Regions from separate parts of the Actinoallomurus acanthiterrae genome, predicted to be linked through region 1. Evidence: riboswitches for the same ligand, from Rfam matches in the RefSeq annotation. Region 1 holds a riboswitch; the other holds the start of a gene.
What was found. Region 1 has a riboswitch for FMN ahead of ACYVF7_RS59595 (3,4-dihydroxy-2-butanone-4-phosphate synthase). Riboswitches for the same ligand answer to the same signal wherever they lie in the genome.
Positions count from the first base shown of each region.

Region 2: another riboswitch for FMN. It lies ahead of ribD (bifunctional diaminohydroxyphosphoribosylaminopyrimidine deaminase/5-amino-6-(5-phosphoribosylamino)uracil reductase RibD); the one in region 1 lies ahead of ACYVF7_RS59595 (3,4-dihydroxy-2-butanone-4-phosphate synthase).

Region 1 is NZ_BAAHCO010000002.1:17,415-21,617, reverse strand. It holds gene ACYVF7_RS59615 (fimbria/pilus outer membrane usher protein) at 1-118, opposite strand, end outside; gene ACYVF7_RS59610 (fimbrial protein) at 749-1,060, opposite strand; gene ACYVF7_RS59605 (hypothetical protein) at 1,130-1,297, opposite strand; gene ubiK (ubiquinone biosynthesis accessory factor UbiK) at 1,582-1,908, opposite strand; FMN riboswitch at 1,994-2,142, shown strand; gene ACYVF7_RS59595 (3,4-dihydroxy-2-butanone-4-phosphate synthase) at 2,246-2,434, shown strand; gene ACYVF7_RS59590 (3,4-dihydroxy-2-butanone-4-phosphate synthase) at 2,439-2,711, shown strand; gene ACYVF7_RS59585 (3,4-dihydroxy-2-butanone-4-phosphate synthase) at 2,641-2,901, shown strand; gene zupT (zinc transporter ZupT) at 3,394-4,167, opposite strand.
Region 2 is NZ_BAAHCO010000001.1:9,138,249-9,142,451, reverse strand. It holds gene rpe (ribulose-phosphate 3-epimerase) at 1-402, shown strand, start outside; gene ACYVF7_RS43050 (MBL fold metallo-hydrolase) at 683-1,705, opposite strand; FMN riboswitch at 1,887-2,017, shown strand; gene ribD (bifunctional diaminohydroxyphosphoribosylaminopyrimidine deaminase/5-amino-6-(5-phosphoribosylamino)uracil reductase RibD) at 2,086-3,228, shown strand; gene ACYVF7_RS43040 (riboflavin synthase) at 3,229-3,828, shown strand; gene ACYVF7_RS43035 (nicotinamide mononucleotide transporter family protein) at 3,825-4,203, shown strand, end outside.

The DNA.
Region 1 (4,203 bases):
GCGGAAAATCCAGGTTGGTCGCCTGGCTTTTGCCATTGTTAAATGACTGATCGTACTGGTAATCAGTACGCAGGCGCCAGGCCCCAAGATTAACCCCAGCCTGCCCATAGGAACTTATATTTTGCGAATTATCGCCCTGATGTGGTGCATAATGAGAGGCATATAAATTGTAGTCAAGAAATGCCCCAGCAATACCATGATACCCAAGGTTCTAGGAGCAGGTCCAGTTTGCATCTTTGTATTCTAACCATGCCTGAGGTGCAGATAGGATAATTGCATTTTCCCTTGATCGAGATAAGTTGTAATTTGTTTTCTTTTCGATAGGGTACAACCATCGATCAGGTTTTGCTGAGCCTCTTCAATAATACTGATCAGTAAAGCCCAACAAGGTTAATTGCTCTGGCGTCAGACAAACTGCAGATTTGGTTATCATGATACCCATTGCAGGTCCAGATGGATTGGCGTCCTTTTATTATTAATAAGAGCGTTTAATGAGTATTTACCTACGGGTAATTGGCCATCAGTTTCAAATTGGAAAGGTTAACGTTTTCACGATCTTCGGCTTCGATTAAATCTTTGTTGAATTCAACGGCATAAGCTGACGCACAACCAATGATGAGAACGGATAATGAACAATAAATATTTTTAATCAATTCGCTTATTGTGGTTAATTTTAATTTTTTATACATCTGATCCACTTATCATTAATCCGTTAATGATGTGGCCGGGCGAACCCGGCCAAATGCGATTACTGGTAAGCAATCTTGTAGTCAGCCTGAGCGTAAACGTTGCCCGGGGTGGCATCTTTGCTTGGGGATTCCATACGAGCTTTGAAGTTCAGTTCCTGATAGCTGTTGGTATTGTTGAACGTAATTACTACCGGAGTACCTAAAGTTACTTCGCCGCTCTGGCTGTCCAGAATACGTACGCCAACGCCTGTGGCGCCGCCGATTTCAGTTTCTTTGGTATTTTTCAGAAAGGTCAGACTGACCGTCATGATTTGCTGTGTGAAAGTAACCTTCGCTTTTGAATAAGTGTTCCACCCTGACTCAGCATGCAGTCCTGCAGGTGAATAGTGAAAGGCTCAGCCAAAGATTTCTGGTCGCTTTTCAGAACGGTATCTGCTACTTCACCCAGATTTACAGTTAAAGTCTTCGTCACCTGGTTTAATAGAACATGGAGCAGAGATAACTTCACCTTTAAATTTAACAATGCCGTGACCTTCGTCAGCAAATACGTTATTGGAAAGAATCATTGCTACGCCAGCAACAAGAAGTGACTTTTTAAAAGCGGACATAATATTCCTTTATATAAAGATGAGTAGAAAAGAGAATGATTGGTAACTGTTATTTAAGGCTGACTAATCATTGAAATATGATATTTTACTTTTGTGTGTTTTATGAAATTAGTTTATCTAAATATGGATTAAGTAAAACTTAAAAAATACATAGCAATTATACTTTCAATTGCACTCATTCATTTTTGTGATGGTATTCTGAATGGGATTACGCGATAAGGTAATAGAAAGCACTGTAAATTAGAGGATTAATTCATAATTTACAGTGCATTAAAGACAAATGTTTACAGCGTTGGGGGGAGAGTCTCTGGATATGGCTGCTTTTTGATCTCAGTACTGCGATTTTCCAGTTCGCTGATTCTTTGTTCAAGCAGCGCCAGTTTTTCACGAGTCCGTAACAGGACTTGCGTCTGAACGTCGAATTCTTCGCGGCTTACCAGATCGAGACGCGTCAGCTGCGCTTGTAGGGTTTGGCGGATTTTTTTCTCCACATCTTCCCCGAACTCCCTGATTCCTTTAGGCATTGATTCGTGAACCTGGCGAGCGATTTGCTCAATTTTTTTCGGGTCAATCATTGTAGTTTCCCTGTACTGATAGGTGTTGAGTGCCATTGTAGTGCGATAAGGGTAAGTCATAAACCAGAATTATGTGAAGCTATGCGTTGCTGGCGCTAATCATTAGCGTTATAGTGAATCCGCTTATTCTCAGGGCGGGGCGAAATTCCCCACCGGCGGTAAATCAACTCAGTTGAAAGCCCGCGAGCGCTTTGGGTGCGAACTCAAAGGACAGCAGATCCGGTGTAATTCCGGGGCCGACGGTTAGAGTCCGGATGGGAGAGAGTAACGATTCTGTCGGGCATGGACCCGCTCACGTTATTTTGGCTATATGCCGCCACTCCTAAGACTGCCCTGATTCTGGTAACCATAATTTTAGTGAGGTTTTTTTACCATGAATCAGACGCTACTTTCCTCTTTTGGTACGCCTTTCGAACGTGTTGAAAATGCACTGGCTGCGCTGCGTGAAGGACGCGGTGTAATGGTGCTTGATGATGAAGACCGTGAAAACGAAGGCGATATGATCTTCCCGGCAGAAACCATGACCGTTGAGCAGATGGCGCTGACCATTCGCCACGGGTAGTGGTATTGTTTGCCTGTGCATTACTGAAGATCGCCGTAAACAACTCGATCTGCCAATGATGGTAGAAAATAACACCAGCGCCTATGGCACCGGTTTTACCGTGACCATTGAAGCAGCTGAAGGTGTGACTACCGGTGTTTCTGCCGCTGACCGTATTACGACCGTTCGCGCAGCGATTGCCGATGGCGCAAAACCTTCAGATCTGAATCGCCCAGGGCCACGTTTTCCCACTTCGCGCGCAGGCAGGTGGTGTACTGACGCGTGGCGGTCATACTGAAGCGACTATTGATCTGATGACGCTGGCAGGCTTTAAACCGGCTGGTGTGCTGTGTGAGCTGACTAATGACGATGGCACGATGGCGCGTGCACCAGAGTGCATTGAGTTTGCCAATAAACACAATATGGCGCTCGTGACTATTGAAGACCTGGTGGCATACCGTCAGGCACATGAGCGTAAAGCCAGCTGAAAACCGCTGCTTAATTTACTGCCTTAATCAAGAAACCGAAGTTGTAGCAGGCTTCGGTTTTTATTTTCCCTGCTATGCAAGATGTTAATTCCGCTTCTCTTTCTATGAGAAAATTTCATTAATATCAGGCATTCTTTTTCATTATGATCAAAATCATATAATTGTTCCGTTATTATGCGACCATATGAATATATCCGAAAAAGGATATGTGAAATTTATGCGCTAAATGTTTAGTAATGTTAAATTTTGAAGGTGAAAAGGATGTTTATTGCCTGGTACTGGATTGTATTAATTGTTCTACTGCTGGTGGGCTATTTCCTGCATCTTAAACGTTACTGTAAAGCTTTTCGCCATGACAGAGATGCGCTGTTAGCTGCCCGAAGTAAATAGATAAACGCTCCGATAAAGAAGTGTTTGAAAAGCATCAATAATACCTTTAATAACGATACAGATGTTGCCTTTAGCAATGGGCAACATCTGTCATTATCGTCTTTAACCAATTCCCGCCGTTTGTAGCAGCACTAAACTGAATCCCATCACTGACATTCCACATAGTACGCCATAGCTGGGGTTATTATTAGGGTCAATCTCTTTGGCGAGCGGCATTAATTCATCAACCGAGAGCGCCACCATAATTCCTGCAACCGCCGCCATGATTGCCGCCATGACCACCGGGGAAATCATGCTACCGAGGATTAACCACGCCAGCACACCACCAAGAATTTCTGCCAGTCCAGAAATCCCCGCCCACAGAATTGCGGTGCGTTTAGACCCCGTTGCCGCGTAAACCGGGCCTGCAACCGCCAGACCTTCAGGAATATTGTGCAACGCTACGGCCAGGGCGATGCCAAATCCCAGCTCCAGGTTGCTGCTCGCCGTGACAAAGGTGGCAATCCCTTCCGGGAAGTTATGCAGACTGATACCGAGAGTGAGCAGAATGGCTGTGCGCTTGATCGATTTTGGCAACGGCTGCACCGATTTTTGCATTAAATCCTGCGGATGCGCATGTGGCAACATGCGGTCCAGGCCAAAATAGCCAAGCAGACCGAAGATAAACATTCCATAACCCAACACAGGCGACATTCCTTCGGCGGCTAGTGCGGCAGGAAGCATTTCCATTAATGAGATGAGCAACATGATCCCCGCCGCAAATCCTAGCGAAAACGCCAGTAAGCGGTTCGAGGGTTTTTGCCCGAGAACGCCGAGAAACGCGCCAATAAACGTGGCTGCCCCCGCCAGTATGGTCAGAATGAGAGGTACTGACATCGACAACTCCTTATAAATCTTCACCTTCAGGCAGAT
Region 2 (4,203 bases), on a different contig from region 1:
GCGGAGGCCGCGAGCGCCCCGATCCGTACGCTGCGGGCGATCCGTTCGGCGGGAGCGCGTGCCGGGCTGGCGCTGAACCCGGGCACCGCCGTCGAGCAGTACGCCGACCTGCTGCCCGAGATCGACATGATGCTCGTGATGACGGTCGAGCCGGGCTTCGGTGGCCAGTCGTTCCTCGACGTGGTGCTGCCCAAGGTGCGGCGCGCCCGGGAGCTGATCAAGGGCCGGGAGCTGGACGTCTGGCTGCAGGTCGACGGCGGCGTCAACGCCGAGACGATCGAGCGCTGCGCCGAGGCGGGCGCGGACGTCTTCGTGGCGGGGTCGGCGGTCTACTCCGCCGACGACCGCGGCGAGGCCATCCGCTCCCTACGCGAGCAGGCGAGCGCCGCCTACACCGCGTAGACCGCGCCTGCCTGCGCGAGCCGTGAGCGCTGCCCACGCTGCGCCGCACCGCCTATGCATTGCACCGCGTCCGCGTCGCCCGCGCCGCGCCACGCCGCATCGGCCTTGTCGCCGTCGGGGGAGCGGGTCGCGAGCTCACCGGGCCGCCGCCCGCGCTGCGTAGGCGCCGGTCGGCGTCGCGCGGGAGCGGCACGGGTTCCGCCGGCCATGAGGCCGTCGCCTGCGTCTCGGCGGCTGTCACGGCGCGTCCGTACGCCTCGTCGCCCGTGACGGCGTGGTCCTATGCCTCAAACACCACGGCGCCGTCGCCGTTCGGGTGGCTGCGGAGCCGGCCCTGGGTGACGAGTACCAGCAGGTGGGCCTGGGTCTCGGTGGTGGCCAGCATCTGGTTGAACATGTCGAGGTCGTCGAAGTGGCGTTCGCGCCGGGTCCAGGTCAGGGCGCGGGCCGTCTCGTACGCCGTGCCCGAGCCCGCGGTGACCGCCGCCGCGCAGGCGTCGAGGCGTTCGGCGTGGTGTGCCAGCAGGGCGTCGACGCGGGCGTGCACGCTGTCGGTGACGGGCCCGTGGGCGGGGAGCAGCCGCAGGTCGGGGAGTTCCCGGACGATCCTCAAGGAGTCCAGGTAGGCGCCGAGGGGAGAGGCGCCCGGGACGCTCTCGAACCCGATGGACGGCGTGATGTGGGGCAGGACGTGGTCGCCGGCGAACATCAGCCCGTCGTCGAGGTCGGCGAAGACGAGATGCCCCCGGGTGTGGCCCGGCGTGGGGACGGCGAGGAGGTCCCGGCCGCCCAGCGGCAGCGCCGTGCGGCCGTCGATCCAGTCGTCGGGCATCTCCCACTCGAGGACGTCGTGGCCGCCCTCCCGCCAGGCGGCCTTCATGCGCTCGACGAGCGGTCGCGCGCCGCAGGTCAGGAGTTGCGCGAGCTGGGGGGAGTCCTCACGCCGGATCGGCTTGGTGAGCAGTTCGAGGGTCGCGCGCTCGCCGATGCCGAGGCTGACCCGCGTCCCGAACTCCCGGCGGATGCTCACCGCCTGCGTGTAGTGATCGCGGTGGACGTGGGTGACGAGGAACCGCGTGATGTCCCCGAGGCCGTACCCGATCTCCTTCAGCGCCGCCTCGAGCCGCCGCCGGGACTCCTCGAGGGCCCAGCCGCCGTCGATCAGGACCAGCCCGTCCTCGCCCTCGACCGCGTAGACGTTGACGGCGCGGAGGCCGTCGCTCGGAAGGGGCAGGGGGATGCGGTGCACGCCCGGCGCCACCTGGAACGCTCCAGGCTCTATCCACTCCGTCCGCTGCGTCATCGGCCCGCCTCATCTTTCGCACTAGAACGACATTCGATCTATATCGGACCACGGGCGGCCCGCGCCATTGTTAGCGTCCACAAGTTTCGATGCCAACCAAGCGAGCGCTTGCTTGGCCAGCTGTGGACATCCTCACATATGGCGTGGAATGTCCGGCGTGGCACACTGGTTGGGAGTCAGTAAGCGTGCTCCGGGGTCGGTGAAATTCCGAACCGGCGGTGACAGTCCGCGACCCGGCCGAAACCATCGGCCGGTTGACCCGGTGAAACTCCGGGACCGACGGTTAAAGTCCGGATGGGAGGCAGCGCGCGGCCGTGCCCTTCGTGGGCATGGCATCTGTGGCCTTGCCACACACCCGGAGCCTGATGAGGGAGGCCCGGGTGACCGATCATCCCGCGCAGGAGCGGGCGATGCGCCGAGCGCTGGCGCTCGCCGTCCGCGCCAGCGGTGAGACCAGCCCCAATCCCGTCGTCGGCTGTGTCGTCCTCGACGCCGCCGGAGAGGTCGCGGGCGAGGGGTACCACGCCTACGCCGGCGGCCCGCACGCCGAGATCGTCGCGCTCCGGGAGGCCGGCGACCGCGCCCAGGACGGCACTCTCGTCGTCACCCTCGAACCCTGCGACCACCAGGGCCGTACCGGCCCGTGCACCCTCGCCGTCATCGACGCCGGCGTCCGGCGCGTCGTCTACGCGGTCGCCGACCCCGACCCGGTCGCGGGCGGCGGAGCCCGCCGGCTCGCAGAGGCGGGCATCGAGGTCGAGGGCGGGCTGCTCGCCGAAGAGGCCGAGCGGGCCAACGCCGAGTGGCTCACCCGCACCCGGCTGAACCGGCCGCACGTCACCTGGAAGTTCGCCGCGACGCTGGACGGCCGGTCCGCGGCCGCCGACGGCACCAGCCAGTGGATCACCGGCCCGGAGGCCCGGCACGACGTCCACGAGCTCCGCGCACGCTGTGACGCGATCGTCGTCGGCGCCGGGACCGTGCTGGCCGACGACCCCCGCCTGACCGTACGGGGCGTGCAGCGTCACGATCACCTGCTCACGTCGCGCAGGCCCCTGCGCGTCGTCGTAGACGGCCGGGCGCGTACGCCGCTGACCAGCCGGGTCCTGGACGACGAGGCTCCCACCCTGATCGCCGTCGCCGAGGACGCCGACGCCACGGCGCTGGAGGCCCGCACGGCCGTCGTCCGCCTGCCGCGCGGCGACGGCGGGCTCGACCTGGCCGCCCTCCTCGCGGAGCTGTGCGACCGGCAGATCGTCTCGGTCCTCCTCGAAGGCGGCCCGACCCTGGCCGGCGGGTTCCTGGCCGCCGGACTGGTCGACCGGGTCGTCGCCTACCTCGCCCCCACGCTCCTCGGCTCCGGCGCCACCGCGCTCGGCCCGGCAGGCGTCGGCACGCTCGCCGAGGCCCGTCACCTGCGGATCGAGGACATCACGCGGATCGGCCCGGACCTGCGCGTCACCGCCGTACCGCAAGCCGCCGAACCCCCCACCCGGCCGGTAGCGGCCCGAAGGGAGAACTGAATGTTCACCGGAATCGTCGAGGAACTCGGCGAGGTGGTCGCGCTCGAACCGGCGGGGGACTCCGCCCGGCTCACAGTCCGCGGCCCGCTCGTCGTGTCCGACGCCGTGCACGGCGCGTCCATCGCGGTCAACGGCGTCTGCCTCACCGTGACCGACGTCAAGGACGACGCGTTCGCCGTCGACGTCATGAAGGAGACGCTCGACCGCTCCAGCCTCGCCGGCCTGGAGCCGGGATCGCCGGTCAACCTCGAACGCCCCGTACGGCCGACCGACCGGCTCGGCGGCCACATCGTCCAGGGCCACGTCGACGGCGTCGGCCGGATCGTCTCCCGCGAGCCCGGTGACCGCTGGGAGGTCGTGACCGTCGAGCTGCCCCCGCAGCTGGCCCGCTACGTCGTCGAGAAGGGCTCGATCACGGTCGACGGCGTCAGCCTCACCGTCGTCGAGGCCCGCGACGACGCCTTCACGATCGCGCTGATCCCGACGACGCTCGAGCTGACCACGCTGGGCCGCAAGGGCCCCGGCGACCCGGTGAACCTCGAGGTCGACGTCGTCGCCAAGTACGTCGAGCGGCTCGTCACGGCGGGAGGGGCACGGTGAGCTCCTGGACACAGGCGGGCGTCACCGTCCTCGGCGAGAAGGTCCTGTGGACCGACCTGGTGGGCAACGTCCTGTCCCTGGGCACGGTCTGGCTGGCGATCCGCCGCACGATCTGGACCTGGCCCGTGCAGATCGCCGGCGCGGCGCTCCTGCTCGTCGCCTCGCTCAGCGCGCACGCGCCGGGCAACGCGCTCAAGCAGGTGATGTTCCTGGCGCTGGCCTCGTACGGCTGGGTCCGGTGGCTGCGCGGCCTCCGGGAGAACCGGGAGCTGGCCGTGCGCCCGGCCACCCCGCGCGAGCGCACCGCGCTCATCGGCGTGCTCGCGGCGGGCACCGCCGCGGTGGCCCTCCTCTTCGCGAACATCCCCTGGCTGC